2 regions of the Pseudarthrobacter sp. HLT1-7 genome follow, and region 1 is predicted to be linked to the other one. Evidence: predicted binding sites of a transcription regulator. Region 1 holds the regulator's gene; the other holds the start of a gene.

Region 1 (15,816 bases):
CCCCGCCCATGGGATCTTCCTGACCTCCGGGGCGGACGCGCTGCCCGGCGCCGCGCCGTCGGACTCCATCATCACGCTCGCTCCGCTGGAAAACGGGCTGAGTGAGGAACTGCTGACCTTCGTCACCGCCGGGACCACGCTGCATATCCCGGCCCGGGACGAGAGCCGCTTCCTGACCGGCTTCTACCCCAAGCTCAAGCAGTCCGCCCGGGTCACGGCCTCCGACGAGTCAGTGGAGCTGCCCCAGCTGGCTGTCCCCACCCTGTCCCTGCTCGCCAACTACGGCGCGGATCACCGGGTCCGGCTGCACTGGGAATGGCACTACAAGACCGGAACGCTGGTCACGGCCCAGCCCCTCTGGCGCCATCCGGGTGACCATGGCTACCGGGACGACCCGGCGGAGGCGCACGTCCTGGAAGCCCTCGGGCAGCCGTGGGACGTTGTGCCGGCCCTGGGCGAGTCGGCCACCGGCGGCTGGGGAACGCCGCGGCTGGCGGCCTCGGCTGAACTCAGCGGCCTGGACACCCTGGCCTTCACCGAGGAGCTGCTCCCTGCGCTCCGGGAGATCGCCGGGGTCGCCGTGGACACCGCCGGCGAGATCGCCGACTACCGGGAGGCCGACGAGGCACCCGTGGTAGCGATTTCGACGAAGGCGACGGACAGCCGCGACTGGTTCGATCTTGGCATCGTGATCACCCTCGAAGGCCAGCCTGTCTCGTTCGCGGCATTGTTCTCCGCCCTCGCGGCCGGGCAGACCCGGATGCTGCTGCCCAGCGGTGCCTATTTCTCCCTCGACCTGCCCGAGCTGCACCAGCTGCGGGCCCTGATTGATGAAGCCCGCTCGCTGCAGGACAACAAGGACGCCCCGCTGCAGATCAGCCGATTCCAGGCCGGTCTCTGGGACGAGCTTGCGCAGCTCGGCATTGTGGACGAGCAGGCCGCAGCCTGGCGCGAGGCCGTCGGTGGGCTGCTGGAGGGCGGAGTGAAGGGGCTGCCGCTGCCCTCGACGCTCAACGCCGATCTGCGCCCGTACCAGCTTGAAGGCTTCAACTGGCTCAGTTTCCTCTACCGTCACGGTCTCGGCGGGGTCCTGGCCGATGACATGGGTCTGGGCAAGACCGTCCAGGCGCTGGCGCTGATCTGCGCCGCCAAGGAAGCGGCAGGAAAGCCGGCAGCGGCTCCCGACGGCGACGCTGCCGCCACTTATGCTGCCGACGGGGCCGGGGCCGGGGCCGGGGCAGCCCCAGGCGCGGCGCCTTTCCTGGTGGTGGCACCCACCAGTGTCGTTGGCAACTGGGAGGCAGAAACGGCACGGTTCGCCCCCGGGCTGACTGTCTGCGCCATCGGCGAGACCTTCGCCAAGAGTGGCTCGAATCCGGCCGAAGCAATGGCGGGCGCTGACATCATCATCACGTCCTACGCCCTGTTCCGGATCGACTACGACGCCTACGCCGCGAAGGAATGGGCCGGCCTGGTCCTGGACGAGGCCCAGTTCGTCAAAAACCACCAGTCCAAGGCCTACCAGTGCGCGCGCAAGCTTCCTGCGGCCTTCAAACTGGCCGTCACCGGCACCCCGCTGGAGAACAACCTGATGGAGTTCTGGGCGCTCACCTCGATCGTGGCGCCCGGACTGTTCTCCAGCCCCAAGCGGTTCGCCGAGTACTACCAGAAGCCGGTGGAGAAGAACGGGGACAAGACGCAGCTGGACAAGCTGCGGCGCCGGGTCCGTCCGCTCATGCTGCGCCGGACCAAGGAGCAGGTCATCCACGATCTGCCGCCGAAGCAGGAGCAGATCCTGGAGGTGGTCCTGAATCCGCGGCACCAGAAGGTCTACCAGACGCATCTGCAGCGGGAGCGACAGAAGATCCTGGGCCTGATCGACGACGTCAACAAGAACCGGTTCACGATCTTCCAGTCGCTGACGCTGCTGCGGCAGCTCAGCCTGGACCCCTCGCTGATCGACCCGTCGCTGTCCGGGGTGCGTTCCAGCAAGCTTGATGTGCTGTTCGAGCAGCTGGAAGACCTCGTCGCGGAAGGGCACCGGGCGCTGATCTTCAGCCAGTTCACCGGTTTCCTGGGCAAGGTCCGGGAACGGCTCGTCGAGGAAAACATTGAGTTCTGCTACCTCGACGGCAGCACCCGCAACCGCACCGACGTCGTCAACGAGTTCAAGAACGGCGCGGCGCCGGTGTTCCTGATCAGTCTCAAGGCCGGCGGCTTCGGCCTGAACCTCACGGAAGCGGACTATGTGTTCCTGCTGGACCCGTGGTGGAACCCGGCCTCGGAGGCTCAGGCCGTGGACCGGACGCACCGGATCGGCCAGGCTCGGAATGTGATGGTCTACCGGCTGGTCGCCAAGGACACCATTGAGGAGAAGGTCATGGCGCTCAAGGCCCGGAAGTCAAAGCTGTTCGCCGACGTTATGGAAGGCGATGCCCTGTCCGGCGGCGCGCTCACGGCAGAGGACCTGGCCGGGCTCTTCAACGACTGAGTCACTGACTGGCCTGTTTCAGCCGTTGGCCTGCGTCCGGAGCCGGGCCAGAAGCGTCGCGGCGAGCAGCGCCGTCGTCATTTCCAGCGCGATGACCGCCAGTAGCGCCCCGGCATCTGAGGGCGCCGCTCCGGCTGCTGCGGGATCGGCACCCTGATGGACATGGCCCGAAGCCCCGGCGCCGAGGAGTAAGAGCGCATGCACCCCGGTCATCGCCAGAGCCGAGGCCATGACCTGGCGAAGGGCGCTGGCCCGTCCGTGGCGCCAGATATGCACGGCGCACGGCAGACAAACCGCAACCATGGCCAGCATGAGCAGGTTCAGCCACGTCCCGTGCTGGTTGACGGCGACAAGCCACAGGTGCGCGAGGCTCGACGCCGCCGTCACGGCGGCGCAGATCCGGGAATGCGGGACCATGCCGGCCCGGCGGCCCACACTGGCTGCGACACTCACGGCGCCGGATCAGCTATGGCAGTGGCCGCCGGCCGGCTGTGCACTCGCGGGCACATCCAGCACGGGGCTGCGGTCAAAGAAGCCCTCCGGCCGTAGCTTGAAGCCGGCTGTATCCACCGGCATGATGGGCCAGTCCTCGGGCCGCGGGAAGTGGGTCAGGCCAAAGGTGTGCCACAGCACGATGTCCTGGCCGTCCAGGTCCCGGTCCTGCGCCACATACCGCGGCAGGCCCGCTCCCCCGGCGTGCTGGTTCACGAAGTCGCCCGTGGGGTACATCTCGTCTTCGGCGAACCGGGTCACCCACAGGTCCTTCGTGGCAAAGGCGGCGCGCAAGGCGATGGAGGACTCCGGGTCCGCCAGCAGGGTGGGGTGCCCCTCGGCGTGGAGCTTGTAGGCCACGGGTTCGCCGAGGCGGTTGCGTGACCGCGGGTTGGAAATGACCCAGGTCCGGCCGCTGCGGGCATCGGCCTCGCGGGCGCCCTCGGATTCGCGGGCGATGACCGTGCGCTTCCGGGAGAACGCGTTGCCGCGTTCGTTGCCTTCGCCCATCGCCTGCCGGACCACGTCTTCTTCCTCGACCCGGTTGGTGAGGCCGTCGATCGCCATGTCCAGGCGCGCGCTGAACAGGTGCTGATGGAACGGGGCGCCCAGGCCCGGGGCGAGCTGGGAGATGTTGGCCGAGCCGCCCTCCGGGTAGGCGGAGGTGAAGACGACGCCGGTGGCCTTAGCCTCGAACTCGATGGTGCCGTCGAGGTAAAGGTACCAGTAGAAGCCGTAGTCGTAGTTGCCGATGGTGGTGAAGAAAGAGATCACCAGGCGACGGTTGCGGCGGGTGTAGTTGATGCCTGTCCAGAGGTCGCTGTGCTTGGCCAGGATTCCCCAGTCCTCCTCGTGCATGCAGATCCCGTTGCGGATCTCCCGGGGGTTACCGAAGGCGTCGCTGATCACGGGGCTGAGGTAGGTGATCTCGCCGAGGCAGTCGCAGCCCAGTTCCAGCGAATTGGCGTACTGGCCCACGAGGTATTCGCCGGTGTCGAAGTAGTTCTGCCAGGACCGGATCGGCGACGGGTCCCCGTACGGGACCACCATCTCGGCGATGGAGGCGCGGTTGATGATGGGCCGCAGACGGCCGCCGTCCTGAAAGCCGAGATTGTGCAGCACCACCCCTTCGCGGACATCGAAGCCGACATCGACGCTCCACTTTTCCCATTCAATGTGGTTCCCGCCCGTGACCGTGAAGCTGGGCCCGTCCGGCTGGGTGATGGTGATGGGTTTCTGCGTGGTCCGCAGCGGCCCGGTCAGATCAGGATCCGTGTAGTTGCCGTGCTCTGCGGGAACCGGGACGGCGCCGGTATCCAGAACCTGCGTGACTTCCTTACTGACGACGTCGACGTACGCCACGAGACCGTCCACGGGGTGCGCCCAGGCGCTGTCCTCGGGGAAATCCTGCACGAAGGCCAGGCCACGCAGGATCCGGCGGCCCTTTTCCTCCGGGTACTCGAAGACACCGGCCGACAGGGGTGCCACCCGCACCTTGCTCACGTCCAGGTTGCGTTCCGCCAGCGCCTTGAGCCACCGCTCGTCCGTGGCCAGAAGCTGTTCGACGACCTCGAACTCCTCCTCCAGGACGGGGAGCTCACCGGTCACGGCCGTGTCCAGCTCGACGTCGGAAACCACTGTGCCGGTGGAAACCGAGACGGTCACGTCGGCAGGGCGTCCTCCGGACACATCGTGGACGAAGACGCGGAACCGGCGGTCCTCGCGTCCCTCCGGCGCGTTCCTGGCGGGATCCACCAGGCCCAGGTACGCGATGCGTTTGGTCTCGCCCAGCAGGCCCGCGGCGCGCAGGATGCCTTGGACTGCTGTGATTTCGGCGTCTGTGGCCAGGCCGTATGGACTGTAGGGACTAAACGGGGTGCGGGTGTCAGTTTGTGCGGGCATAATGGCGACCTTTGCTCGGGGACCCTGGCGGGCCAGAACTTTATTTTCTATAGTTGTAGAGAATACGGAAACGTAAGATGTGCCACAAGAGTCCGACGCAAATATTTTGGGGAGCTGCCCGGTGCCAAAGATTGTCGACCACCACCAGCGGCGGCTTGAACTCGTCGACGCCACGTGGCGGATCATCGCCCGGCTCGGGATCGAAAGTGCCACCATGCGGGAAATTGCCCTCGAGGCCGGCTTTGCGAACGGGGCCCTTAAGCCGTACTTCCCCACGAAGGATGACCTGCTGACCTTCGCATTCGGGCACGTCTTCAACCGCACCAACGAGCGCATCGCGGAGGTCACCGCCGGTCAGGCCGGGCTCGAGGCCCTGCGGGCATTTTGCGTCGAGGTGCTGCCCCTGGATGAGGAGCGGATCAACGAGGCCCGGATTGTCATTCCGTTCTGGCAGAAGGCCATCAACGATCCCGGCAAGGCCCGGATCCATCGGGAATCGATGCAGCAGTGGCTTGCGGCCATGCGGCAGTATCTTGCCGAGGCGCGGGACGCCGGCACCGTCACCACCGCCGTCGACGACGCCGCCCTGGCCGGGCAGCTGCTCAACCTTCTCCTCGGCGCCCAGATCGCGGCGGCGCTCGCCCCGGAAGGCCAGGTGGAGCTAGGGTTGAACGAGCAGCTGGAGGGATTCCTGACCCTGCTCGGCTGCTAGGACCCGCGGACAATCTTTTTTCGCCGGTTGTCGAAAAAAGATGACATCGACGGGCTGCGACGCTACCCTGAAAGGACTGTGTCCCACGACACAATCCCCGAAGTACGACGGCGTCAGGATCTTCTATGACCGCAGTTGCAGCCCGCCTGTCACTCAGTCCTGCCGGACAGGACGTCCGCACCAGCACGGCAACCTCCTTCGACCACTGGCGGCACCTCGTCGCGGAGTCCTTCGTTCCCCTGGCCGCCTCGAGCGGAAATGCCGAGAACTTCCGCGGCCGCATGCGGGCCCGCCGGCTGGACCGCATGGCGGTCGTCGAAGTCTCCTCCACGAGCCATGAGGTCCACCGCACGCCGGCCCTGATTGCGCAGTCCAACGAGCGCTATTTCAAGCTCAATCTCCAACTGCAAGGCACCGGGCTCCTCATCCAGGACAACCGCGAGGCTCTGCTGCGCCCGGGCGATCTCTCCATCTACGACACCAGCCGCCCCTACACGCTTGCGTTCGAGGCGGACGCCCGGCTCATGGTGGTGATGTTCCCCTGGGATGCACTTTCCCTGCCGCCGGACTGCATTGCACAACTCTCCGCCGTGCGGATGGCCGCTGACACAGGCCTCGCCGCGATCGTCGGGCCGTTCATCGCCCACCTCGCGCAGAACCTGAATGCGCTGAGCGGCCCCAGCGGGTCCCGCCTTGCCACGAACGCCCTCGATCTCGTGTCCACGATGCTGCACTCGGAACTGGACATGTCCCCGGACCGGATGAGGCCCCAGGCCCTCCTGGCGGCATCCGTCCGCGAGTACATCGACGCCAACCTGGCTGATCCGCTGCTCTCGCCCGCTTCCATCGCAGCGGCCCATTTCATCTCCACGCGGCACCTGCACAACGTCTTCCATGAATCCGGGACCACCGTGGCGAGCTGGATCCGGACCCAACGGCTGGAAGGAGCGCGCCGAGAGCTGCGGGATCCGCTCCTGGCCGGCATGTCCGTCGGAGCCGTGGCCGGGCGTTGGGGTTTCCTGGATGCGGCCCACTTCAGCCGCTCCTTCCGTGACGCCTTCGGCGAATCCCCCAGCGACTGGCGGCGCGGCGCCTAGAACGGCCCGCTCCCGCGGTGACGGCAGGTGCTGTCAGCGCCCGTCGTTAACCCCGCGAGCTGGAATGTTAGAAAAGGCGGTGCCGGATTTACCCGGCACCGCCCCCTTCTACCCTTAGGGCCCGCTGCTAGACGGGGACTCCTGCCCGCTCTGCCCTGCGTTCCACGCCGACTTCCACCAGCACGCCGGCCGCAAACAATATGGGCACCGCGATCAGCAGGCCCACGGCCGTTTCGGCACTGCCGCCGATCAATGCCGTGAAGTTGCTGACCACGAGGAACAGAACCCAGCCGAGCAGCAACGTGGCAAATATCGGTGCCACCCTGGTCTGCCAGACCTGGCCGGCCACCTTTTCGCGCCGGAAATACGCGACGACGGCAAGGGAGCACAGGATATACAAGACCAGGAGCGCCGCCACGGCCAGTCCGCTGAACCAGGAGAAGAGGGTCAGGACAGGATCAAGGGACAGCAAGGCAAACGGCGCCACGAGCAGGAGTGCGATCAGTGTCTGGATCCGCGCGGCGGCGGCGGGGGCCCGGTGCCGGTTAGTGCGGGCCACGGCACCGGGCATGGACCCGCGCAGGGCCAGCGAATGGAGGTAACGATTGATGCCGTTGTGGAAGGCGATGATGCCGGCCAGCAGGGACGACACGAGCAGGACGCCCGTGGCTATTCCGGCCCAGGGCCCGAACAGCTCCACCATCGGCGTCAATACGAAGGAGGTGGAATCTCCCGATTCGAGGGCTGCGCCCGCGGCATCAATGACGTGAGAGGGGCCGTAGTAGCTGACCAGCATCCACGAAATGAAGGAGAAGAACACCGAGATGACCCCCACCGAAAGGTACGTGGCACGGGCTACCGTGCGTTGGGCGTCCTTGGCCTCGGCCGAGTAGATGGCCGTGGATTCGAAGCCAAACATGGAGGCGACTGCGAACATGATGGCGACGCCCGGGGCACCGGTGGCGATCGCCGCGGGAGAAAAGGACGCCGCCAGGCTGATTCCTTCCGGTCCGCCGCCCCGCAACAGCACGGTGAACCCGAACATGAGCAGGATGGCGACCTCCAGGCCCACGAGCAACGCCAGGACCCGCGCCCCGAGTTGAATGTTGAGAGATCCCAGCACCTGCACGCCCGCCATGGTGACCACGGCCAGCAGCCACCAGGGAACCACGATGCCGGCGGAACCGAGGAGCCCCGAGAACGCCGCGCCGTACAGCCCATACATCGCAGCCTGGACCGTGCTGTACGCGAGGAGCGCGAGCCACGCGGCTCCCGCTCCGGTCTTGCGCCCAAAGGCCGCCGTCACGTAGGCGTAGAAGGCGCCATGGGCCTGGATCTTGCGGCTCATTGCAACAAACCCTACGGCGAAGATCACAATGACAATGCCCACCACGAGGTATGCCCCGGGCGCTCCGGGACCGTTGCCGAGGGCTGCGGCCAGCGGTGATGCCCCGACGATTCCGGTCAACGGCGCCTGGGCGGACAGAACAAAGAAGAGGATGCCCATAACGCCGACGCTGCCGGCGCGCAGCGCGGTGGAGTGCTCCGTGCGGGAACTTGCTTCCGCGGTCCGGGACTCGGAATTTGAAATACTCATCGGATCCTTCTTAACGGTCATGAGCCTGGGAAATAGCTGTCTGAGAAATCGAGGTGGTTTGCACCGTGCAATCCAGCATGGCAGGTGACGCCGGTCACTTTTTTGTCGATCAGCGATCGGTTGTTGTTCCTCAGCGCAGCGGCATACTAGGCCGTCGCGATCCTTCGCAATGGGTCAACTTCAGTTCGCGCAAAGACAAGACTGCGCGTCCCGCACCGGGGGACACTCGGACATGACAGTACGGCCGCTCTGGGACCATCCTGTGCCGCGCGCAGTGCTTCAAGTACGCAGTGCTTCAATAGCCCAGTGCCTCAACTACTCGATGTGGAGTACAACCATGGAAACCTACGACGCCCTTCTGGCTGCGATTACCCCGGCTACCGGCCAGATCCGGACCATCCTCGACCCCGCCACCGGTCAAGCGGTCGGCGAAGCGCCCGTCCACACCGTCCAGGACCTCGAACAGGCCATCGCCGCCGCAGCGGCTGCGCAGCCGGCCTGGGCCGCGCTGGGGCACGACGCCCGCAGCGCCGCACTGCTCAAGGCCGCCGACGCCGTCGAACGCTCCACTGAGGAGCTAGCCCGCCTCCTCTCCCGCGAACAGGGCAAGCCGCTCAACGGGCCAAACGCCCGCTTTGAGGTAGGCGCCTGCGCCGCCTGGCTCCGCGCGGCCGCCGCCACGCCCCTGGACCCGGAAACCGTGGTGGACGACGGCGAGACCCGCGCCGAGCTGCACTACCGGCCCATCGGCGTCGTCGGGGCGATCGGGCCCTGGAACTGGCCCATGATGATCACCGTCTGGCAGATCGCCCCCGCCCTGCGGATGGGCAACGCCGTGGTAGTCAAACCCTCGGAATTCACGCCGCTGAGTGTCCTGGCCCTTGTCCATGTCCTGAACCAGGAACTCCCCGAGGGCCTCCTGTCCGTGGTCGCGGGCGGCCGCGAGGTTGGCGAGGCCCTGGCCGGACACCCTGCGATCGGCAAGGTCATGTTCACCGGCTCCACCGCCACCGGCAAAGCGATCATCAAGTCCTCCGCGGACACTGTCAAGCGCCTCACCCTGGAACTGGGCGGCAACGACGCCGGTATCGTGCTGCCCGACGCTGATCCGAAGTCGATCGCCGAGGGCCTGTTCTGGGGCGCGTTCATCAACACCGGCCAGACCTGCGCCGCGCTCAAGCGCCTCTACGTCCATAGCGACATCTACGACGCCGTCTGCGAAGAACTCACCGCGGTCGCCGCCGCCATGCCCATGGGCAACGGTCTCGACGAAGCCAATGTCCTGGGCCCGCTGCAGAACAGGCAGCAGTTCGACATCGTGGCACGGCTGGTTGAGGCCGCCCGCGACTCCGGGGCCAAGATTCTCCTCGGTGGGAACCCGGACACGGACCGGCCCGGCTACTTCTACCCTGCAACCCTGGTTGCCGACATCGCCAACGACAATCCTCTCGTGGCCGAGGAACAGTTCGGTCCCGCCCTGCCCATCATCCGCTACAGCACGGTGGACGAGGCAGTTACCATGGCCAACGCCCTCGACGTCGGACTCGGCGCCTCGGTCTGGTCCTCCGATCAGGCCGCGGCCCGCAAGGTCGCGGCCCGGATCCAGGCCGGCACCGTGTGGATTAACAAGCACGGCGCCGTGGACCCACGGGTCCCCTTCGGCGGTGCCAAGCAATCCGGCTATGGCCTGGAATTCGGCGTCGAGGGACTTAAAGCCCTCGGCGTGCCGCAGGTCATCAACGGCTAGGCCTGTCGGGGGCATCTAGCGACGAGGGAGGCCGGAGGGAGTTCGCCCCGGCCGCGGGAAACCTGCCTGACGCGTCGAAGCAGCTTTTCGCTTCGAATAAGGGTTGGCGACGCGCGAACGGTACAGCGCTACGGGTATACCCGTAGCGCTGTACCGTTTACGCGTCATGGGACGCTTTCCGCAGCGGAATCGGCCTGAGCAATGGATCTGGACGGGGGTATGGGCGGGAGCGTCACCACTCCATCGGCAGGATGCCCGCGCCGGCGCCTAGCCCGCGTGATCCTGGAATTCGGGGGCACGGCTGCCTGCCCGCAGGAGGGGCGCGAAGAACGCGCCGAGCTCTGCCGTCGCCGTCAGCGGCAGAACGTCAGCCACGTACTGGTCCGGCCGCACCACCACCACAACACCTCCGCGGTCGAGGCCGCGCAGTTCAAAGATGTCCGCCGCCGCATCGATGGCGTAGACCTTCTCGAGACAGGTGAGCCGGAACGGCCCCACTTGAGGCTTGAATGCGGCCGGGACGGCTCCGATGTCGATACTCGTATGGTCCTGCTGGTAGATGACCTTAATGTCGAACCACGCGTCTCGGTCGGCCCGTTCGGGGGTGGCGGCGAGCGGGGATTCCGGCGAGCTGGCGATCCACTCAGCCAGGTCCGCGGCCGGCGACGGTGCCGCCGCCTGTTGTTGCGGCGCTGCCCCGTCGGCGAAGACGTAGATGCGCCAGCGGCCGTCCGCCGCGGCCTGATGGCCTAGCTGCACCGGGTTTGCATCGCAGACCCGCACAACGGGCGCGGACTTGAACCGCTTGCCGATGATGAAGCCGGCGGCCAGCTCCTGGTGGACAGGCGCAGCGATGAGCATGGACGGGGCGTATTGGGTCATGAAGCCGGCGGGGAACTCGGCGGTACTCACGTAGAAGTCCTCGAGTTCGGAGGGACTTTCGAACTCCTCGGGCCTCTTCGCCATGAGCGTCGACCACTCCTTGTCGAAGTCGATGAGGTTCTTCGCGATGACCTGGCGCTCGGCCGAATACGTTGACAGGAGGCTCTCCGGGCTGCGGCCCTCAAGCACGTGTCCCAGCTTCCAGGCCAGGTTGAAGCCGTCCTGCATGGAGACGTTCATTCCCTGGCCCGCCTTGGCGCTGTGCGTGTGGCAGGCGTCGCCGGTGATGAATACGCGCGGCGTGCGGATGCCGCGCTGGTCCGGGAGGACGTCGTCGAACCGGTCAGTGAGGCGGTGTCCAACCTCGTACACGCTGTGCCAGGCAACGTCGCGCACGTCGAGCGTGTAGGGGTGGAGGATGTTGTTCGCCTTGGCGATGATCTGCCCAATCGTTGTGCTGCGCACGGCGCCGGCGTCGTCCTGCGGGACCTCGCCAAGGTCGACGTACATGCGGAAGAGGTGGCCGCCCTCGCGGGGAATCAGGAGGATACTGCCGCCCGCGCCGGACTGGATGGCGCACTTCGTGCGGATGTCCGGGAAATCGGTGACGGCGAGGACGTCCATGACGCCCCAGGCGTGGTTGGCCTTGTCGCCGGCGAGCGTGCAGCCGATCGATTCCCGCACCTTGCTCCGCGCGCCGTCCGCGCCGACGACGTACTTAGCATGGACAACGCGCTCCCGGCCCTCGTCGGGGCCGGCCGTGTGGAGGAGTGTGACGGTGACGGGGTACTCCCCCTCGTCGGCGACCTCAAGGCTGCGGAACTCCAGGCCGTAGTCCGGCGACATGCGGGTGGGCGAGTTAGCCATGAACTCGCCGAAATAGTCCAGGACGCGGGCCTGGTTGACGATCAGGTGCGGAAATTCGCTGACGCCGGTCGCGTCGTCGACAGCCCGGGCGGCACGGACGATGCGGGAAGGGTCCGCGGGGTCCGGCTTCCAGAAGGCCATTTCGGTGATGCGGTAAGCCTCGGCGATGATCCTCTCGGCGAAGCCGAAAGCCTGGAAAGTCTCGACACTCCGGGCCTGGATGCCGTCGGCCTGGCCGATGGCGAGCCTACCGCTGCGGCGCTCCACGATCCGCGTCGTGACGCCCGGGAACTGGGACAGCTGTGCGGCCGTGAGCATGCCTGCGGGCCCGGTGCCCACGACGAGCACGTCGACCTCGTCAGGAAGTTGCGCGGACCGATCGATGCCGACGCCGGCGGCCGGCTGGACTCGCGGGTCACCGGATACGTAACCGTAGTGGTGGAACTGCACGGGCTTTCCTCACTTCGCTGTGTGGCGGCCTGTTGCCGTAGTTGTGTTCGATAATAGAACGACGTGTTCGATAATTGAAAACTACCGTAATCCGAAATTCTACGGCAGGTATGACGCGGGTTACAAGTGCCTTGAGAACTGCCGCAACCATGGGTCGCCGGTCGACAGTTCCCGGTCGACAGAATCCGTTCGCCACGGCAGAGAACATCAACGCGGGGTCACTTAGCGCCGGTAAAGCCCCTCCGGATGGGCTCGAAGTGACCCCGCGTTGCAGGTCTGAGGTCGCCGCCATGATCAGGATGGAGGGCTAGGCCAGCGTCGCGAACACGGTGGAGGCCCCATAATGGCGGCGGGACCGGGGCAGACCGCGACCGCGGGCAGCCACCAAGGGGACCGGGCCCGGGGAAAGGTCGAAGGGAACGGTCAGCCCTGCGGGAGTTCAAAGCCCGTCCCGCGCGGCCTCCACACCACAAGGGCCTGGGAGCGGGCCCGGGGGCGCTTTCCACGGGCCAGGCTGACGACGTCGCCCGCCGTTCCAGCCGCAAAAATACGGGCGTCCACGGCCCGCGGCCGGCGCTGCAGTTCCTCGGTCAGTTCAATGACCCGGCCCTGCAAGGCCGTCACCTGGTTTTCGAGCTGGAGGATCCGCTTGATACCTTCGAGCGAGACGCCCTCATGGGAGAGCCGCTGCACCTCGCGTAGCATATTTACATCCCGCTGCGAATACCGTCGGGACTTTCCCGGCGCACGGCTGGGCGAGACAATGCCGAGCCGGTCGTACTGCCGCAGCGTCTGGGGGTGCATATCCGCCAGTTGCGCGGCGACGGAGATGACAAAGATCGGCTGGTCGAAGTCGAATTCGATGCCCATGGCGCTAGCCCGTTCCTAGAGCCGCGCCCTGGCTGCCAGTTCGGCGCGGACGTCCTCGCCGGCGGTGGCGGCCGCGAAGGCTTTGACGGCTTCCTCAGCTTCCTTGCCCAGCTTCCGCGGGACGGCGACGTCGATGGTCACCAGGAGGTCGCCGGTGGCCTTGGCGTGCTTGATGCCGCGGCCCTTGACCCGGAGCGTGCGGCCCGACGGTGTGCCGGCCGGAACACGGACCCTGACCTTGTCGCCGTCGATGGTCGGGACCTCGATATCGGCTCCCAGGGCGGCCTCCGGGAAGGTGACCGGAACGTGGATGCGCAGGTTGTCGCCGTCGCGGACGTAGAAATCGTGCGGCTTCACCGAGACCGTCACCATAAGGTCCCCGTTGCCTGCCGGGCCGAACTGGCCTTTGCCGCGGACACGGACCTTCTGGCCGTCCTTGATGCCGGCCGGGACGCGCACATCGATGACTTCGCCGTCCGGTTCACGCAGGCCGATGGTGGTTCCGCGGATGGAGCCTGCGAAGGAGATGCTGGTGGACGCGGTGCGGTCCGCACCCTTTTGCGGAGCGCGCTGGAACGACTGGCCGCCGCCGAATCCACCGCCGGCCCCGGCGCCGCCGAACAAATCGGCGAACTCGGGCGGAATCCCGCCGGAGGTGCTGAACCCGCCGGGTTGGCGGCCCGCGTTGCCGGTGAAGAGGCCGCCGAAGAGGTCTTCGAAGCCGGCGCCGCCACCCGCGCCGCCGCTTCCGCCGGGCGCGAAGCGGGCGCCGCCGCCCATGGCCCGGACGGCGTCGTACTGCTGGCGCTCATCGGCATCGGAAAGCACGGAATAGGCCTCGGAGATGTCCTTGAATTTCCGCTCCGAAGCGGCATCCCCCGCGTTGGTGTCCGGGTGGTGCTGCCGCGCGAGCTTCCGGTAAGCCTTTTTGATGTCGGCTCCGGAAGCGTCTTTGGCGATGCCAAGGATCTTGTAAAAGTCCTTGTCCACCCAGTCCTGGCTAGCCAATGGCGTTTCCTTTCAAATCTGTGTGCCGAGGTGACAGTTCACGCCCATGTTTGTTCGAAACATGGGCGCGAACTGTCACTTCGATGAGGTAATGCTAGGCCGGGACGGCCACAATGACCTGTGCTGCGCGGAGCACGCGGTCACCGGACTTGTAGCCCGATCGCAAAACCTGGCTGACGGTGTCGATCTCGACGTCCGCGCCGGGCTGCTGGATGAGAGCCTCATGGATCGTGGGATCGAACTCCACGCCGGTCTCATCGATGCGCACGAGGCCGTACGTCTTCACCGCATTCTCCAGCTTGGCCGCGATCGCAGCGAACGGGCCGTCCGTGAGGTCGCCGTGCTGACGGGCGGCGTCGACGTCGTCCAGGACCGGGAGCAGGGAGTTCAGGACGCCGATGACGGCCATCTCCCCCGCCACGGCACGGTCGCGTTCAACCCGCTTGCGGTAGTTGACGTACTCGGCCTGCAGGCGGCGGAGATCGTTCTTGAGCTCCTCCGCCTCGGCCGGGTCGACTCCCTGAGCCACGGACTCCGCGGCCGGCACCTCAGCGCTGTTGAGGATGTCCTCCACCTGGGACAGGGCGTCCCCTGAGTCGGCACTTTCCTGGTCCGGATGGCTTTCCTGGTCCGGGTGGCGGGCCTTGCCGGTCTCCGGATCAACCTTGCGGTTGTCGTGGATGATCGGCTTCTGCGGCTCGTTTGCCCGCTGTTCAGCGTCCCGCCGGTCCTCGGAAGAACCGTGCTCTTCTTCGTTACCGTGATGCGGCATGATTACTTCTTCTCGTCTTCGTCAACAATCTCGGCGTCGACGATGTCCTCGTCGGCCCCGGCCGCCTGCTCCCCGGCCGGTGCACCCTGGGCGCCGGCGGCACCGTCGGGGGAACCGGGCTGGGCGTAGATGGCCTCGCCGAGCTTGGTCTGCGAAGCCTGCAGCTTCTCAAACGCGGTCTTCACGGCTGCGTCATCGGTGCCTTCAAGTGCGGCCTTGAGGGCGTCGACGTCGGCCTGGACCTCGGTCTTGACCTCGTCCGGCAGCTTGTCGGAGTTGTCGGCGATCAGCTTGTCCACGGAGTAGGCGAGCTGCTCGGCAGTGTTACGGGTGTCGGCTGCCTCGCGGCGGGCCTTATCCTCTGCTGCGTGCTCCTCGGCGTCCTTGACCATGCGGTCGATGTCTTCCTTGGAGAGGCTGGAACCGCCCGTGATGGTCATGGACTGCTCCTTGCCGGTGCCCTTGTCCTTCGCGGAGACATGCACGATGCCGTTGGCGTCGATATCGAAGGTGACCTCGACCTGCGGGACGCCGCGCGGAGCCGGGGCGATACCGGTCAGCTCGAAGGTGCCCAGCGGCTTATTGTCGCGGGTGAACTCGCGTTCGCCCTGGAAGACCTGGATCGACACGGAGGGCTGGTTGTCATCCGCCGTGGTGAAGGTCTCGCTCCGCTTGGTGGGGATGGCCGTGTTGCGCTCGATCAGGTGCGTCATGATGCCGCCCTTGGTTTCGATGCCGAGGGACAGCGGGGTGACGTCGATCAGCAGGACGTCCTTGCGCTCGCCCTTCAGGACACCGGCCTGCAGGGCGGCGCCGACGGCGACCACCTCGTCCGGGTTGACGCCCTTGTTCGGCTCCTTGCCGCCGGCGAGCTCCTTGACCAGGTCATAGACTGCCGGCATCCGGGTGGAACCGCCGACGAGCACGAT
Region 2 (15,816 bases), on a different contig from region 1:
ACAGCACCACTTCATCGAGCCGATTGAGGAACTCCGGCTTGAAGGAGGCGTTGACGGCGGCCATAACGGCCGCGCGCTTGGTCTCGGCATCCAGGGTCTGGTCCACCAGGAACTGGCTGCCGAGGTTCGAGGTCAGGACCAGAATCACGTTGCGGAAGTCCACGGTGCGGCCCTGGCCGTCGGTGAGGCGGCCGTCGTCGAGCACCTGCAGCAGGATATCGAAAACCTCCGGGTGGGCCTTCTCCACCTCGTCGAGCAGCACCACGGAGTACGGACGACGGCGGACGGCCTCGGTCAGCTGGCCGCCTTCCTCGTAGCCCACGTAACCGGGCGGGGCACCCACGAGGCGGGCCACGGAGTGCTTCTCGGAGTACTCGGACATGTCGATCCGCACCATGGCCCGTTCGTCGTCGAACAGGAAGTCCGCCAGGGTCTTCGCGAGCTCGGTCTTGCCGACGCCCGTGGGGCCCAGGAACAGGAAGGAGCCGGTGGGGCGGTTGGGATCGCTGATCCCGGCGCGGGCCCGGCGCACGGCGTCGGAGACCGCGGTGACGGCCTGGGTCTGGCCGATCAGCCGCTCGCCCAGGACGTGCTCCATCTCGAGCAGCTTCTGGCTTTCGCCCTGCAGCATGCGCCCGGCGGGGATGCCGGTCCAGGCCGAGATCACCTCGGCAATGTCGTCCGCGGTGACCTCGTCGGCCACCATGGGTTCCTGTCTGGCCCCGCCGCCGGCTACGCGGGCGGACTCCGCCTCGGCAGCCTGGTTCAGCTCGCGTTCCAACGCGGGGAGCTCGCCGTAAAGGATGCGGGAGGCGGCCTCGAGGTCGCCTTCACGCTGGTACTTCTCGGCGGCGGAGCGCAGCTCGTCAATCCGGGCCTTGAGATCGCCGACGTGGTTCAGGCCGGCCTTTTCGGCTTCCCAGCGGGCGTTGAGCGCGGCCAGCAGTTCCTTCTTGTCCGCCATGTCCGCGCGCAGGGCGGCGAGCCGCTCCACGGACGCGGCGTCTTTCTCATTGGCCAGGGCCAGGTCTTCCATGGTCAGCCGGTCCACGGCCCGGCGCAGCTGGTCAATCTCCTCCGGGGCGGAATCGATTTCCATCCGCAGCCTGGAGGCGGCCTCGTCCACGAGGTCGATCGCCTTGTCAGGCAGCTGGCGGCCGGAGATGTAGCGGTTCGAGAGCGTGGCGGCGGCAACCAGTGCGGAGTCGGCGATGGCCACCTTGTGGTGCCCCTCGTAGCGTTCCTTGAGCCCGCGGAGGATGCCGATGGTGTCCTCTACGCTCGGCTCGCCGACGTAGACCTGCTGGAACCGCCGTTCCAGGGCGGGGTCCTTCTCGATGTTTTCACGGTACTCGTCCAGCGTGGTGGCGCCGATGAGGCGGAGTTCGCCGCGGGCCAGCATGGGCTTGAGCATATTGCCGGCGTCCATGGAGCTGTCCCCGGTGGCGCCCGCGCCCACCACCGTGTGGATCTCGTCGATGAAGGTGACAATCTGCCCTTCCGAGCTCTTGATCTCCTCCAGCACGGCCTTAAGCCGTTCCTCGAATTCGCCGCGGTATTTCGCGCCGGCCACCATGGACGCGAGGTCCAGGGCGATCAGGGTCTTGCCGCGCAGGCTTTCGGGCACGTCGCCGGCCACCATCCGCTGGGCAAGGCCCTCGACGACGGCGGTTTTCCCTACGCCGGGTTCGCCGATGATGACGGGGTTGTTCTTGGTACGGCGGCTCAAGACCTGGATGATCCTGCGGATCTCGGCGTCGCGGCCGATCACCGGATCCAGTTTGCCGGAGCGGGCCACCGCGGTGAGGTCGGTGCCGAACTTCTCGAGAGCCTGGAACGTGTTCTCGGGGTCCTGGCTGGTGACCTTACGGTCGCCGCGGACGCCGGGCAGGGCTGCGAGCAGGGCCTCATGGGAGGCGCCGGCGTCGCGCATCAGCTTGCCCACGTTGTCGCTTCCGGCGGAAAGGCCCAGCAGCAGGTGCTCCGTGGAGACGAACGTATCCCCCAGCCGCTCAGCCTCATTCCGGGCATTCTTGATCGCCTGCATGGCGGTCCGGGACAGCTGTGCCTGCTGCACGGAACCGCCCGACGTCGACGGGAGCGCCTTGATGGCGGTGCTCGCCTGCACGCTGACCGAATCCGGATCGGTGCCGGTGGCGCGAAGGAGCGCGACGGCGACACCCTCCCGCTGGTCCATAAGCGCCTTGAGCAGGTGGGCAGGTTCGAGTTGCGCGTTCCCTGCCGTCGAGGCGTTCATGGCGGCGGCCGAGAGAGCCTCCTGGCTCTTGGTGGTGAACTTGGCGTCCAAAGAGAGCTCCTTCCGAGCTGATGTTGATCTCAAAGTTGAGTCTACTCCGCTCAACTCTGCATTTGACCCTTTGGCTCCATGTTTGCCCACAGCGAAACGGCTGTCCAGGACCGGACCGGACCAGGGACCGGACCGGACCAGGGACCGAGCGCCCACCCCCACGGGACATGTCCCGCGCATGCGCGGACCATTGGACATGGTCCCACTATGTCCAGTGCCCGGGCCCAGGAATGGACATGTCCCAACGGATCGGACCGGAAGAATGGGCATGTCCCACTGCGGACCAAGCCCGGACCCAGGAATGGACATGTCCCCAGGGGCGCCCAGCAGGAGTGAGCATGCACCCAGCCGCCACTGATGTGGCGCGGAGTCCTCCATCCCTCCGCCCCGCCACCCCGCTCCGGCCCGCTGCTGAACCTGATTAAGCCAATTCGACGGTCGACTCCCCCAAGGAGCCGCCCGTCGAATGAGTTGGTTGCCGACGTTGGCGCTCCCGGTGCGGGGTAGTCGGGGGAACCGCTCGCACCGGGACGCCATCGTCGCCTTATCTTGTCACACAATTGACAAACTTGTCATAGATACCGACTGTATCTCGTGGGTAGTCTGGAGCCATGGACGAGACCACGGCACCGCACTCCACGAACACCGGCGACACCCCGACCTCCCGCAGCGTCTTTTTGGACAAGGAACACCCCGCAGCCTGGCGTGCCCTCAACGGGCTCGGGCTGAAGGCAAAGGAGGCGGCCGAGGAAGCGGGGCTGGACCGGACTCTGATCGAACTGCTGAACGTCCGGATTTCGCAGATCAACGGCTGCGCCTACTGCCTGGACCTGCACGTGGGCGATGCCGTGACGAACGGCGAATCTGCCCAGCGCCTTGCCGTGCTTCCGGCCTGGCGTGACACGGAGCTCTTCACCGAGAAGGAACGTGCCGCCCTGACACTGGCGGAGGCCGTCACCAATATTTCCGACTCCCATGCCCGCGAGCGCGAAGGGGCCACGGCCCGCAGGCACCTCACGGCCGCGGAATTCTCCGCCGTGAGCTGGCTCGTGATCACCATGAACGCGTTCAACCGGGTCTCAATCGTCAGCCAGCATCCCGTCCGCCAGGACCGCGGGTAGCCCGCCACCGCCCACCACTTCCAGCCGCCGCCCTGACGCCGTCACGCCGGGTAGATGGACACCGCCGCCGCCTTGACCACGAAGTAGACCCGAAGACCGGGCACCAGACCGAGGTCCGCTGACGCCGCCGGCGTCACGTCAGCTGACAACTCGCCGGCGCGGACCCGGATCTGATCCCCGTGTGGCTCAAGATCCGTGACGGTCACCGGGAACGAGTTCCGCGGGCTGCCGTGCGCCTCTGCCAGGAAGACAGATACGGCCGACGGCGGAAACGCCGCCACGCCGGCCTGCCCGGGGACGAGGGGGCCGTCGTGCTGACCGGCGAAGTCGAGGCCTCCGCCGGACCGGATGCCCACGGGCGTCACGGTTCCCGGCACAAGGTTCAACCCGGCCAGTCCGGCGGCAAAGCTGCTGCGCGGGCGCCTGAGCACGTCCCGGGTGGGTCCCTCCTCGGTGATCCGGCCGCCCTCCATCACGATCACGCGGTCCGCGAGCATGTAGGCATCCAGGACATCGTGGGTGACGATAATGGTACGGCGCCCGGCGAGGACCCGCTTCAACAGCCGGCGCAGCCGCGGGGCCGCATGAATGTCCAGGGCCGCCATCGGCTCATCCAGCAGCAGCACCTCCGGATTCGCGGCGAGGGCCCGGGCCACTGCCACACGCTGGGCCTGGCCGCCGGAGAGTTCGCCGGGCCGACGTAGGGCGAGTTCGCCGGCGTCGACCTCGGCGAGCCAGTACCGGGCGGTCTCCCGCGCTTCTGCTGCGGAAATTCCCTTGCTCCTGGGCCCGAAGGCCACGTTTTCGAGCGCGCTCAGGTGCGGAAACAGCAGCGGCTCCTGGGCCAGGAGAGCGGTTCCGCGCCGGTGCGGCGCGGTCCAGGTTTTCTGCCCCGGGCCCAGGTGGAACAGGACCCTGCCATCCACCTCGGCCCGGCCGGTGTCCGGGCGAAGCAGCCCGGCGACCACCGAGAGCAGGGTGGATTTGCCGGCCCCGTTCGGCCCGAGCACGGCAACCGTCTCGGCCGGTCCCAGGCTCAACGAGACCTCGAAGCGGCGGGCGGCGACGACGGCGTCGACAGTGAACGTCATGGTGTCACCCGGACGCGCCGGCTGGCGCCGCGGGCCGCCGCGTGCCTGGATCCTGCGCTGCGGGACCCGGCAGGTGCCGGGCTCCGGTAGGTGAGCCCGACGACGATGACCGCCACGGTGACCAGCAACAGGGAGAGCGCGACGGCGGCGTCGGCGTCGGTCTCCCGCTGCAGATAGATTTCCAGCGGCAGCGTGCGGGTGACGCCCTGGAGGCTGCCGGCGAAGGTGAGGGTGGCCCCGAACTCGCCGAGGCTGCGGGCGAAGGAGAGCACCGCCCCGGAGGCGAGTCCCGGCAGGACCAGCGGCAATGTGACCCGGCGCAGCACCGTGGTGGGGCGCGCACCGAGTGTGGCGGCGACGGCCTCATACCGGCTGCCGGCCGAGCGCAGCGCACCTTCGAGGCTGACCACGAGGAACGGCAGGGCAACGAAGGTCTGGGCCAGCACCACCGCGGTCGTGGAGAAGGCGATCTGGACTCCGGCCACCTCGAGGCTCTGACCCAGCAGTCCCTGCCGGCCGAAGGTGTACAGCAACGCGATGCCGCCCACGACAGGGGGCAGGACGAGCGGCAGCAGCACGAAGGAACGCAGCAGCCGCTGGCCGGGGAAGTGACCCCGGGCCAGCACGAGGGCCAGCGGCACGCCAAACAGCACGCACAGCACGGTACTCGCGGCCGCGGTGCGCAGACTAAGGCCAAGTGCGGTGAGGGACGCTTCCGAGGTGAGCAGCGGGATGAACTGCGCCCAGTTGACTCTGGCCACCATGGCCGCGAGCGGCAGCAGCACAAACAGCGCCCCGACGGCGGCCATGACCGCCACCCAGCGGGGGATCCCGCTGTACGCATGGCCCGCCGCACTGCCCCCGGTCACGGTGTGCCGAATCCGGCGTCGCTGAGAATTTTCCTGCCCCCGGGGCCGGTGACCAAGGCGGTGAAGGCTGCGGCGAGGTCCTTGTTCCTGCTGCTCCGCAGCACGGCGATGGGGTATGTGTTCACGGCCCTGGCCGACTCGGCGAAGGCGATTCCCGTGACTTTGTCCCCGGCTGCCCGGACATCCGTGGCGTAGACCAGACCGGCGTCGGCCTCGCCCGAGGTGACCTTGCCCAGGACATCGGTCACCGAAGACTCCTCGCTGACCGGCTTCAGGGTGACGCCGGCGGCCTTTTCGACCGCCTTCGTAGCGGCGCCGCAGGGAACCTGGGGCGCGCAGATGACAACCTTCACGCCGGGCCCGGCCAGATCCGTGACGCCCCGGATGTCCGCGGGGTTTGACGGCGGCACGGCGATGGCCAGGACGTTGCTGGCGAAGTCCCTGGGTGATCCTTCCACCAGACCCGTATTGCTCAGTTTGGCCATGGTATTCGCATCAGCCGAGGCGAAGACGTCCGCGGGGGCTCCCTGGCCGAGCTGGGTGGCCAGGTCCGAGGAACCGGCGAAGCTGAGCCGCACTGTGGTGCCCGGCTGCGCTTCCTCAAAAGTGGCTGCGAGCGCGGTGAAGGGTGCCTTGAGCGAGGCTGCGGCGAATACGGTGAGCGTCCTGCCGGCGCCGGCCGAGCCCTGCCCCGCCGAACCCTGCCCCGCCGAGCCCTGCCTCACCGAGCCCTGCCCGCCGCAGCCGGCAAGCGCCGCGGCCACAGACACGGCAAGGGCGAGCCCGGCGGTCTTTCCGGTGCGCCTCATACGAGGCCCTTCCCTTTCGGCGTCTCAATGATCACCGTGGTGGCCTTGACGACGGCGGTCGCGACCGAGCCGAGCTCCAGGCCGAGCTCGCGCACGGCCTCGCTGCTCATCAGCGACACAATCCGGAAGGGCCCGCACTGCAGTTCCACTTGGGCCATGACTTTGTCAGCGGTGATCGCGGTGACCAGCCCGACGAAGCGGTTCCGGGCCGAGCTGCCCGCCCTGGCCGGGTCATCCGGCAGCTGGGCCTGTTCCCGGGCGAGCCGGGCGAGCTCCAGACCGTCGACGGCGAGCCGTCCGGCGTCGTCTTTGAGCGGAGTCAGGCTTCCATTCTCGGTCCAGCGGCGGATGGTGTCATCGCTGACGCCCAGAAACCGTGCGGCCTCGGAAACGCGAAAATTAGGCATACGGGAATTCTAACCCGCAGATGCGGACACCATGCGGTCAATTACCCGCACATCCGAATCATGGATAAGGCGCGGCGGTTCGCTGGCGCCGCAGCGCGGGTGCCGACCGCGGCGCGGGTATCCGCTCAGCCGGTCCGGTCGGTGTCGCGTTCCTCTGCCGCGTCATGGGAGGGCAGCCGGTCCAGGACAAGCAGGCGGGTGTCGATTCCGACCGGTTGAGCGCCCGGCCGGCCCAGCAGATAGCCCTGCCCGGCGAGCACGGGCTCCCGGCCGGGGCGGGTACCTGCGGGCTGCAACAGGGCCGTGAGCATAGCCGCTTCTTCGATGCCCTCGGCCACGACCCACCCGCCGGTCTGCCCGACGAACGTCATGGCCGCAGCCACGGTGGCCGCCGATGAAGGGTCCGTGCCGAGCCGGGAGATGACTTCTCCGTCGATCTTGATGATGTCGAACCGGACCAGGGTCAGCGCGCGCAGCCCGGCATTGCTGGCGCCCATGTCATCCAGGGCCAGCCGGAAGCCCCGCGCCTTTGCCCCGGCGAGGGTGCGGATCGGTTCGGGGTGGTCCAGTCCGGCCTGTTCGGTGACTTCCAGGACGACGTCGGCAGGTTCCAGACCTGCCGCGGCCAGCCCGGCGGTGAGATCATCGATGTCCAGGCCGGCCAGGGCGTGGGGGTGGAGGTTCAAAAACAGCAGCCCCTCCCACTGCCGGGCTTTCACCGCGGTGAGTACCGCGCCCCGCGCCCGAGCATCCAGCGCCGCGGCCAGGCCCAGGCGTTCGGCGAGATCGAACGCCTCCTGGGGCCCCTGGATCGGGGAGTCTTTCGGCAACCGCAGCAGCGCCTCGTGGGCCAGCACCACCCCGCGGCGCAGGTCCCAGATCGGCTGGAACGCCACCGCGAGCCTGCCATGGCCCGCCACCAGCGCCGTGAGCGCCTCGACCTTCTCGGCACTGACGGTGTGGCCCGCCGCCATGGACCCAAAGGTAACGCTCTGGCACCGGCCCCGCCGCTTGGCCTCAAAGAGCGCAGCGTCGGCGCGCTCCCACAGTTCCTGCAGCTCCGACGGATCAGCCGGGGTGCTCGAAGCGATACCTGCGCTGAAGGTCACCCCAGCAAACGTCCCGGCCAGAGCTGTCCGGATCCGTTCCAGCACCCGGACCGCGCGGTCCTCGCCGCTGCCGGGCAGGATCACCGCGAACTCGTCCCCGCCCAGCCGGAACGCCGTATCCGAAGCGCGCAACTCCGTAAAAGCAGCTGCCAGACCATGCAGGACACGGTCGCCGTGACTGTGCCCCAGCCGGTCATTGATCTGCTTGAAACCGTCCAGATCGATCAGGGCCAACGTCACCGTTGGGTCCGTCCTGTGGTTCAGCACGGCCTCCAGCGCCGGCCTGAATGGGCGCCGGCCGGCCAGACCAGTCAGCGGATCGGCGTCGGCCTCCCGTTGCGCGCGCAACTGGCGGCGGTGCAAAGCGCGCCCGCCGAAAACGTACGACAACGGAATCGCGATCAACACCGCCAACAGCAGGCCCAACACCTTGCGCAACTGCAGATCCGCGACCAGTTCCGTGACGATGTCCGCTCGCTGGTCGATCTCCAACACCAGCGTGCCCCCCGGCGACGACACCGGCACCAGGAACTCATACCTCCCGATCTCAGTTTTCTCGCCTTCGTCGGCTTCAATCTGCACCATCGCCTCTTTCGTGGACAGCACCTCGGCCAGGTTCCCGGGGCCCGCCTTCTCCGAATCACCCGCACCGGCCCCGCCGTCGGCGCTTGCGATCAGACGGTTCTCCGCGTCGAACAACCCCACATACACCGTGCCGTAGCTGTGCCCGAGATACTCGATTTCACGGTTGACGCTCGCATCCCGCTGTGCCGGGTCCCCGCCCCTGGCGAGCGTTTCCTCGAGACCCGTGGCCAGCGCCTGGTAGCTCCGCAGCGAATCCTGCAGCGCGCGGTCGACGATCTGCTGCCGCGCCACGCCAAACTCCACCAGACCTGCCAGCAGCATCGCCGCGGAGACCGCGAACACCCACCGGACCATAAACGGCAACCGCGCAGGCCAAAAGCCCCGCGGCCTCCCCGCACGCACTCCGCGCCCCGGCGTCCGCACATTGTCAGCGCGTCGCGCCCTCGTAAAAATCCGGTGAATACCCACAACGCCCCCATCACTGAGGAAACAGCCCCAGGCCATTCCGCCAACTCATCGGCGACGGATACCCCCAACATAGCCGGGTAGCGACCTGGATGGGACCCTTGACGGCAGGAACCCGGAGAGACCGCGGCCGATCACCCTCACCTCTCGACCACCCCTCACCTCCTCTGCGGGATCGTCCGGCGAAACGATACGAAATCTGAGGGGGCGTTGCGGGCGGCCTTTTCCCGGGCTGTGAGACGGTTGGTAAGTAGCATGACCATCCGACAGTAGGAGACAGAACAGCATGGCCAGTCCGGAACAGACACCCCCTTGGAACGACAGCCTGGGCCGCGCCAGCATCAGGACCGCTCAGGTCCTGCTGCTGCTGGTTCTCTCTGTGGTAGTGGTCTATGCCCTGATCCAGGTGCGGCTCGTGGTCATTCCGGCATTGCTGGCTTTGATCCTCGCCGCCGCGATCGCACCCTTCGTCCATTGGCTGCGCCGGCGCGGCTGGCCCAGCACCGCCGCCACCACGTTCTCGTTCCTGGTACTCCTGCTGGCGTTCGGCGGCCTCATCACCGGCATCGTCTTCGCCGTCGTCGGCCAGGCCGGAGAACTGGCCAGCAAAGCCACAGAGGGCTTTGACCGGGTGTATGCCTTCGTCCGCACGGGCCCCATCCCGATCGATGACGGACAGATCCAGCAGGCGCGCGACGCCGTCGTCGACTTCGCCACGAGCAGCACCGTCGGCGCGGGCGCCATCTCCGGGCTCAGCGCGGCGGGTAACTTCCTCACCGGCGCCCTGCTCATGGCGGTGATCCTGTTCTTCTTCCTGAAGGACGGCGAGAGCATCTGGGCCTTTGTGCTGCGCGCGTTCAAGGGCAAGAATCTGGTGAAGGCACGCCGCGCCGGGGAGCGGAGCCTCAACGTCCTCGGCGGCTACGTGCGCGGAACCTCCATCGTGGCCCTGGTGGATTCGTTCTTCATCGGCCTGGCGCTTGTGCTCATGGGGGTGCCGCTCGCGCTGCCGCTCGCCGCGCTGACTTTCATCGGCGCTTTCATCCCGCTGATCGGCGCCACCCTGGCGGGCGTCTTCGCTGCGCTTGTTGCACTGGTCGCCAACGGTCCATTCGCGGCCCTGATCGTCATTATCGTGGTGATCGTGGTCAACCAGCTGGAGGGTAACTTCCTTCAGCCCGTTGTTATGGGCCAGGCGCTCAATGTGCACGCCCTGGTCATCCTGCTGGCCCTCACCGCCGGCACCATCCTCGCCGGCATCATCGGCGCGATCCTGGCCGTTCCCCTCGTGGCCGTGGGCTGGGCTGCGATCAAGGCCTGGAACTCAGGGGGGAGCATCACTCCCGAGGCCATCGCGGAGGCCGAGCACGAGACGCGGCTGAATGAAAAGGGCATAGGCGTGCGCTCCAAGCCGCACCGTGCGCGGACCCAGAAGGAAGAGCAGTCCGGCACCGCGGCCGTTGACGCCAGCCAGGGCTGATGGCCGTCTACCTTGATCCTCCGCTCTGGCCGGCGCACGGAACGCACTTCTCGCACCTGATCTCGGATACGTCTCTCGAGGAACTGCACGCCTTCGCTGCCGCGGCCGGTATCCCGGAAAGGGCGTTCGACGGCGACCATTACGACGTCGCCGAGGCCCGGTACAACGGCCTCGTGGCGGCCGGAGCCGTCCCGGTGGAGGGACGGGTCCTGGTCCGCAAGCTGATCGCCAGCGGCCTGCGTATCCCGGCCCGGCGGCGCAGCGGCTCGCTCAAGCTCCCGCTGCTGACCCGCTGGAACAACGTCCTTCCGGGCCACGAAGCACTCTTCCTCGATCTACTGGACCGCTGGGGCGAGGAGCACCGGAAGTACCATGGCCGCACGCACCTGCTCGCGGTCCTGGAGTCTCTGGATCTGCTCACCGGGCCCGCCGGGCCGCCCCGCACCGTGCTGCTCGCCGCCTGGTTCCATGACGCCGTCTACCGCGGCATCGCGGGCCAGGACGAGGAGGAATCGGCCCGGCTGGCCGAGGACCGGCTTGCCCATGCCGGGCTCCCCGACGCCGAGGCGGCCGAGGTGGCCCGCCTCGTGCGGATGACCGCGGACCACCAGCCGGAGGCCGGCGACGGGTCCGCCGCCCTGCTCAGCGACGCGGACCTCTCGGTGCTGGGCGGGGAGCCGGCGGCCTATGCCCGGTACCTGGCCGCCGTCCGGCAGGATTTTGCGCACATCGGCGACGACGACTTCGCTGCCGGGCGCGCCGCCGTCGTCCGCCAGCTCCTGAAGCTGCATCCGCTTTTCCACACCCCGCGGGGCCGGGCACTGTGGCAGGAGGCGGCGCACCGGAACCTGAACGGCGAGCTCGGGTGAGCGGCCACTGCGGCACCCCGCCGATAGCACCTTAACAGCAACGCGGGGTCACTTAGCGCCCATGCCAGGGGCATTTATGGGCGCTAAGTGACCCCGCGTTGCTTGGTTTCTCAGGAGCGACGCCGGAGGTGTTCGGCCAGGCGGTCGAAGGACTCCCGCCAGCCCTGGCCCTGCCCGTCCCGGTTGTCGGGGGTGTCGAACGGGCCCTGCCTGAAAGTCATCCGGGTGCCGCCGTCGATCTCCGTCAACTCGAACGCCACCTCGGTCTCGAAGCCGCGGGTGCCATCCGGCTTATCCCACGCATGGGTGAACACGAAGAGGTTCGGCGGTTCAATGTCCGTGTGGACGCCGCTCCACCACTGTTCCTCCCCCGTACTGTCCTGGACCATGCAGGCCCGGTACAGGCCGCCGACCTCCAGATCCGCATCGACGCTCTCCCGCGGGGTGTGGAAACCGCGCGGACCCCACCACGCGGGAGTCTGGGCCGGATCCGTCAGGGCGGACCACACCCGCGCGATCGGTACTTGGAACTCGCGCGTAATGACCAGGACCAGGTCTTCGGGCCGGGCGCCCTTCGGGGTGAGTCCTTGCGCAGGCTTTGCGGGTTCGGCTGTGACATGTTCGGACATTGGGGGACTCCATCCTCTATGCGGGTCAGCGGCCCGTCGTGCTGTAGCCCGTGACAAACGGCCTGTCGCTGGGGACGATCTGCTTGCCAAGCGGCATCAGGGACACCGGGATGAGCTTGAGGTTGGCAATGGCCAGCGGGATGCCGATGATGGTGACTGCCATGGCGAATGCGGTGACTACATACCCGATCGCGATCCAGATGCCGGCGACGAGCAGCCAGATAACGTTCCCCAGCAGCGAGAACAACCCGGTGCCACCCGGACGGTCCACCACGGTGCGGCCGAAAGGCCAGAGCGCGTAGGACGCGATGCGGAAGGACGCGAGCCCCCACGGGATGGTGACGACCAGCAGACAGCAGATTATCCCTGCCACGAAATAGCCGAGCGCCAGCCAGAGCCCGCCAAAGAGCAGCCAGATGATGTTAAGCAGTGTCTTCATGGCACCATTCTCTCCCATCGGGGACCGATCCGGCCTACGGGCTGACCCTGGACCTACCCTGAATTCGCTTCCCGGGACATCATTCGAACGCCCCGCGCTTTGCGCAGACCCGGATCCGCACAATACTGGAACCATGCCTGCACTCCTGAAAGTTGCCCTGATCGTCGCCCTTATCCTGCTGGTTGTCGGTGTTGTTGTGGAGGCTGTGCAGTTCCTGCTCTACGTGGGCCTGCTGGTCCTGGTCGGCGCCGGCATCGTGCACTACCTGCGCCGCTCGCGCGTCACCCGCTGACGCCGCCGCCCGGGACACACAGATGACCGGCATCGGGGACCTCCTTGGCCCCATTCTCGAAGTCATGACGTGGGTAGGATTCGTCCTGGGCCCGCCGCTGCTGGTGTGGGGCTGGATTTCCCGGCGGCGCCGGTGCCAGTGGGCCGAGACCACCGGCACAGTGATCAGCGCCGGCGGGTTCACGGGATACAGCTGGACAGACCACAACGACGCCGACCACCGGTCGCTGCTCCCCGCCGCCGAGTCGCACGGGCTGGTGGAAGGGGCCGACGTCGTACTCTTCTACGATGTGTGCCACCCCTCCCGGTGGGGGCTGGCACCGCCCAAACGGGACAACGCGGCGTGGGTCATCGGCTGGATCCTCATCTGGGTCGGTATCATCTCCACCGCCGGCGGCTTTGTCCTGCTGCTCTTCTGACCGCCTGATAAGCCGGCCTGTCAGGTCTGCTGCACCAAGGCGGCCGCGACGCCGGCGAACTCGTTGTAGAAGAAAGCCCCCTCCGGAAGGGTCCGACTTTTCAGGCACCTCCCCCGCCCTATCTGGCTCCCTGCGTTCCGAGGATTTTACAAGGTAGCCCGATGAGACGGTAAATGACCTGACGCCGGAGCGCGACACCTGCTTGTATGGTCGCACCCTACGCTCGTCACCGGCCCTCCCGAGGGTTTTTCCAAGCCAGGGAACAATGTATCTCCAAGCCCGATGCTAGATATTAAAGGCCATCAGCGTCTTTCTGAGGAGACAAAATGGTTTTCAATCCGGCTGAACGTTCAGGCAAACGTCTGGATCCAAGAGTGGCTACCCGCCGTGGCGTTGCTGCGGCAGCCGCGCTGATTCTGACCTTTACGGGCTTGAATTCAGCTCAAGCGGCCACCCAGGTAGCAGTGAAAAACCCCGGAGGACTGACTGCGGTCGGTCCGGTCAACACCGAACACGGATTTCCCTCCTGGTATGAGGACAGCACGAAAACCCGCGTCGAACTCTGCCTTGACGCCGAGAATCCCTTGTGTGGGTTTCTTCCCGGCGACATCCCTGACGAGAGCGCAGCCATATCGTTCCCGAACAACTTCCCGGCCGAGGCCTTCTACATGCTCGCCAGTTCCGGGCTGGAACTTCCCGGCGGAGGACGCGCGATCCTGGTCCTCGGGCTGGAAGCGGCCTTCGCGAACACCATCGCGGAAGGCGACCAGGTGGTCTTCGGCCGCCAACGGATCGTTGTCAAAGGAGGGCCAGCCAACACCACGCTGGAGTTCCGGCATCCATACGGCACCATAACCATCGACACCGATGCGACCGGCAGCGGCAAACTGGTGGAAGACATTGCACCCGCCATCGGCAACTTCACTACCGCGCTGAAGAGCAATATCGGCCCCTTCCTGAAGTGGGATCCGGCCACCGCCCCGGCCGCGCCGGAGGGGTATCTCGGAGACCCGAACCAGGAACACACCGTCACGGGCAGCCCCCTGAGGTACAACAAGTTTTCCGTCGCCGGAGGCGGACTTGCCCTGGAAACCGACCAGTTCGGTCTCCAGGGCAAACTCGCCACCAACCGCGGAGTCAGCGCCGATGGCGCCGTGCTCAACGGGGACATGATTGACGTTTTCGCCAGCAGCGGCCCGGACTCTCAGCTTCAGGTCGACGGACAGACGGGGAAATTCGAGACCACACCAATGGCGAACGACGCCGACAGCGGACGGTACTACGCCAGGATCAAGGTTGCCGGCACGGCTCCGGCTACTATCAAAGTGACCAACATCGGCGACAAACCCGCCAGCAGCAGCCTCATCAACGTGACCAAGCCAAGCGGCATAGCCATCACCAAGGCACTATACGATGGAGCCAGCCTTACCGTTGCTGCCTACTCCACGGAGGGTTACCCGTTGACTGTGACTGGCCTCGGAACCCTCGACGAGCCAACACCGGGAACGCCGTCCGAGAAATCGTTCCCGACCAAGGCGCCGCCGGCAACTGTCACCGTCAAGACTGCCTCGGGCGGTTCAGCCTCGTTGCCGGTCACCGTCAACGGCGGCGCGGCAACGCCAGTGGGTCTTGCGCCGGTCACCCCGGCACCTGATCCAGGCCCGATCGTGGACACCGGGAACGGCCCGGGCCCGGCCGGCCCGACGGCCCCCGCTACGGCAACAGCCACCGCATCCTCGCCCACCATGACACGCGGCAGTACCGTTCAGTTGGATGGCAGCGCCTCAACGGGTGCTGTCAGCTACAAGTGGCGCCAGGTTAGTGGTCCTGCGGTCACGATCTCGAGCGACACTGCTGTAAAACCCCTCATTTCCATTCCTTACTATGCTAAAAACACCGACACAGCTCCGCTGACGGTCAAAGCCGATGAACCGGTGCGAATCGACTTGGTCGTGACCGGTAAGAACGGCCTCGGGAGTGCCCCGGCCGCTGTGGAGCTCGCCATCCGAACTGACAATGTGACCATTAGCGCCGGGTCCCGCCACCGGGTTGGGACGGAACTACGAATAGTGGGCACGTCCACGCTCGCCGGCGCCGGCGTCCTGATGCCGGCCACGACCGTGGTCATCTACGACACCAGCCCCGGCCGGCCGGTCGCCAAACTCGGTACAGCACAGGTGGATACCCTTGGCGCCTGGTCGCTCAAGGCCAAGCCCGGACCGACCAGGCAAATCACCAGCGTGCTGGTCCAGTCCACCCGCGGCGGCACCGCAACTGGAGCAGTCACGACACGCTAGCGGCAACGCCACCAATGGGTTCAGGGTCCTGTCCGCTCAGCGGGCGGGACCCTGAACCATTTCCTGATCTACACTCAATCCGCGCGCCCTGGCTGACCTGCCGAAAGCGGGCACCCGTCCTATGGGTGCCCTCCGAGGGCCTCCGACTTAAGGATTTCACACCCCGGGCTACCCCAGCCGCAGAGGCGCGGGGTTTCGCGGCGAGCTACTTGACCACATCTATTTCTGGCCCGTCAGCAGGGCGCCTTGGATCGCCGTCAACGGCACGGCTCCGAAGTCCCTGGAATCGATCGATACGCCGCGATTGTCCCCCAGCACGAAGACGCTTCCGGGCGGCACCTTCTCGGGCCCGAAGTAAGTGGCGTCGATGCGGCTACGATCTACGAAAGACTCGGCGACGGCGACGTCGTCGACGAACAGCTCCGCGTCCCGGATGGCAACGCTCTGCCCCTCCCCTGCAATGACGCGCTTGATAGCGAGCCGGCCGTCAACCGGGCTGGTGAAGGCAACTATCACGCCGTTTCGGATCCAGCCCGAAGCGGCAGCGGGCTTGAACAGGACCACGACGGCGCCCGCGGGAATGGTCGGCTCCATGCTGTCCGAGGACACAGTGAAAGGTTCCACCAGC

What was found. Region 1 encodes HspR, which represses chaperone genes until heat shock. Its sites were predicted from a motif close to AAGTTGAGTCNNNNNGACTCAACTT; they were not measured.
Region 2: clpB (ATP-dependent chaperone ClpB) is a predicted target of HspR. The motif match lies at 2,341-2,365, and genes of this name have one in related genera.

The regions. Positions count from the first base shown of each region.
Region 1 is NZ_JBWZCH010000012.1:91,012-106,827, reverse strand. Features, by position in the region: gene AC50X6_RS12735 (DEAD/DEAH box helicase) at 1-2,491, shown strand, start outside; gene AC50X6_RS12730 (hypothetical protein) at 2,510-2,944, opposite strand; gene AC50X6_RS12725 (primary-amine oxidase) at 2,954-4,885, opposite strand; gene AC50X6_RS12720 (TetR/AcrR family transcriptional regulator) at 5,007-5,597, shown strand; gene AC50X6_RS12715 (AraC-like ligand-binding domain-containing protein) at 5,723-6,694, shown strand; gene AC50X6_RS12710 (APC family permease) at 6,822-8,291, opposite strand; gene AC50X6_RS12705 (aldehyde dehydrogenase family protein) at 8,629-10,038, shown strand; gene AC50X6_RS12700 (FAD-binding monooxygenase) at 10,306-12,237, opposite strand; gene AC50X6_RS12695 (heat shock protein transcriptional repressor HspR) at 12,661-13,107, opposite strand; gene AC50X6_RS12690 (DnaJ C-terminal domain-containing protein) at 13,123-14,115, opposite strand; gene AC50X6_RS12685 (nucleotide exchange factor GrpE) at 14,210-14,887, opposite strand; gene dnaK (molecular chaperone DnaK) at 14,890-15,816, opposite strand, start outside.
Region 2 is NZ_JBWZCH010000016.1:74,435-90,250, forward strand. Features, by position in the region: gene clpB (ATP-dependent chaperone ClpB) at 1-2,308, opposite strand, end outside; gene AC50X6_RS14810 (carboxymuconolactone decarboxylase family protein) at 2,920-3,429, shown strand; gene AC50X6_RS14815 (sulfate/molybdate ABC transporter ATP-binding protein) at 3,471-4,520, opposite strand; gene AC50X6_RS14820 (ABC transporter permease) at 4,517-5,329, opposite strand; gene modA (molybdate ABC transporter substrate-binding protein) at 5,386-6,198, opposite strand; gene AC50X6_RS14830 (TOBE domain-containing protein) at 6,195-6,605, opposite strand; gene AC50X6_RS14835 (EAL domain-containing protein) at 6,731-8,641, opposite strand; gene AC50X6_RS14840 (AI-2E family transporter) at 9,051-10,244, shown strand; gene AC50X6_RS14845 (DUF4031 domain-containing protein) at 10,244-11,113, shown strand; gene AC50X6_RS14850 (SRPBCC family protein) at 11,224-11,742, opposite strand; gene AC50X6_RS14855 (YccF domain-containing protein) at 11,768-12,181, opposite strand; gene AC50X6_RS14860 (hypothetical protein) at 12,315-12,473, shown strand; gene AC50X6_RS14865 (hypothetical protein) at 12,496-12,891, shown strand; gene AC50X6_RS14870 (hypothetical protein) at 13,266-15,188, shown strand; gene lepB (signal peptidase I) at 15,408-15,816, opposite strand, start outside.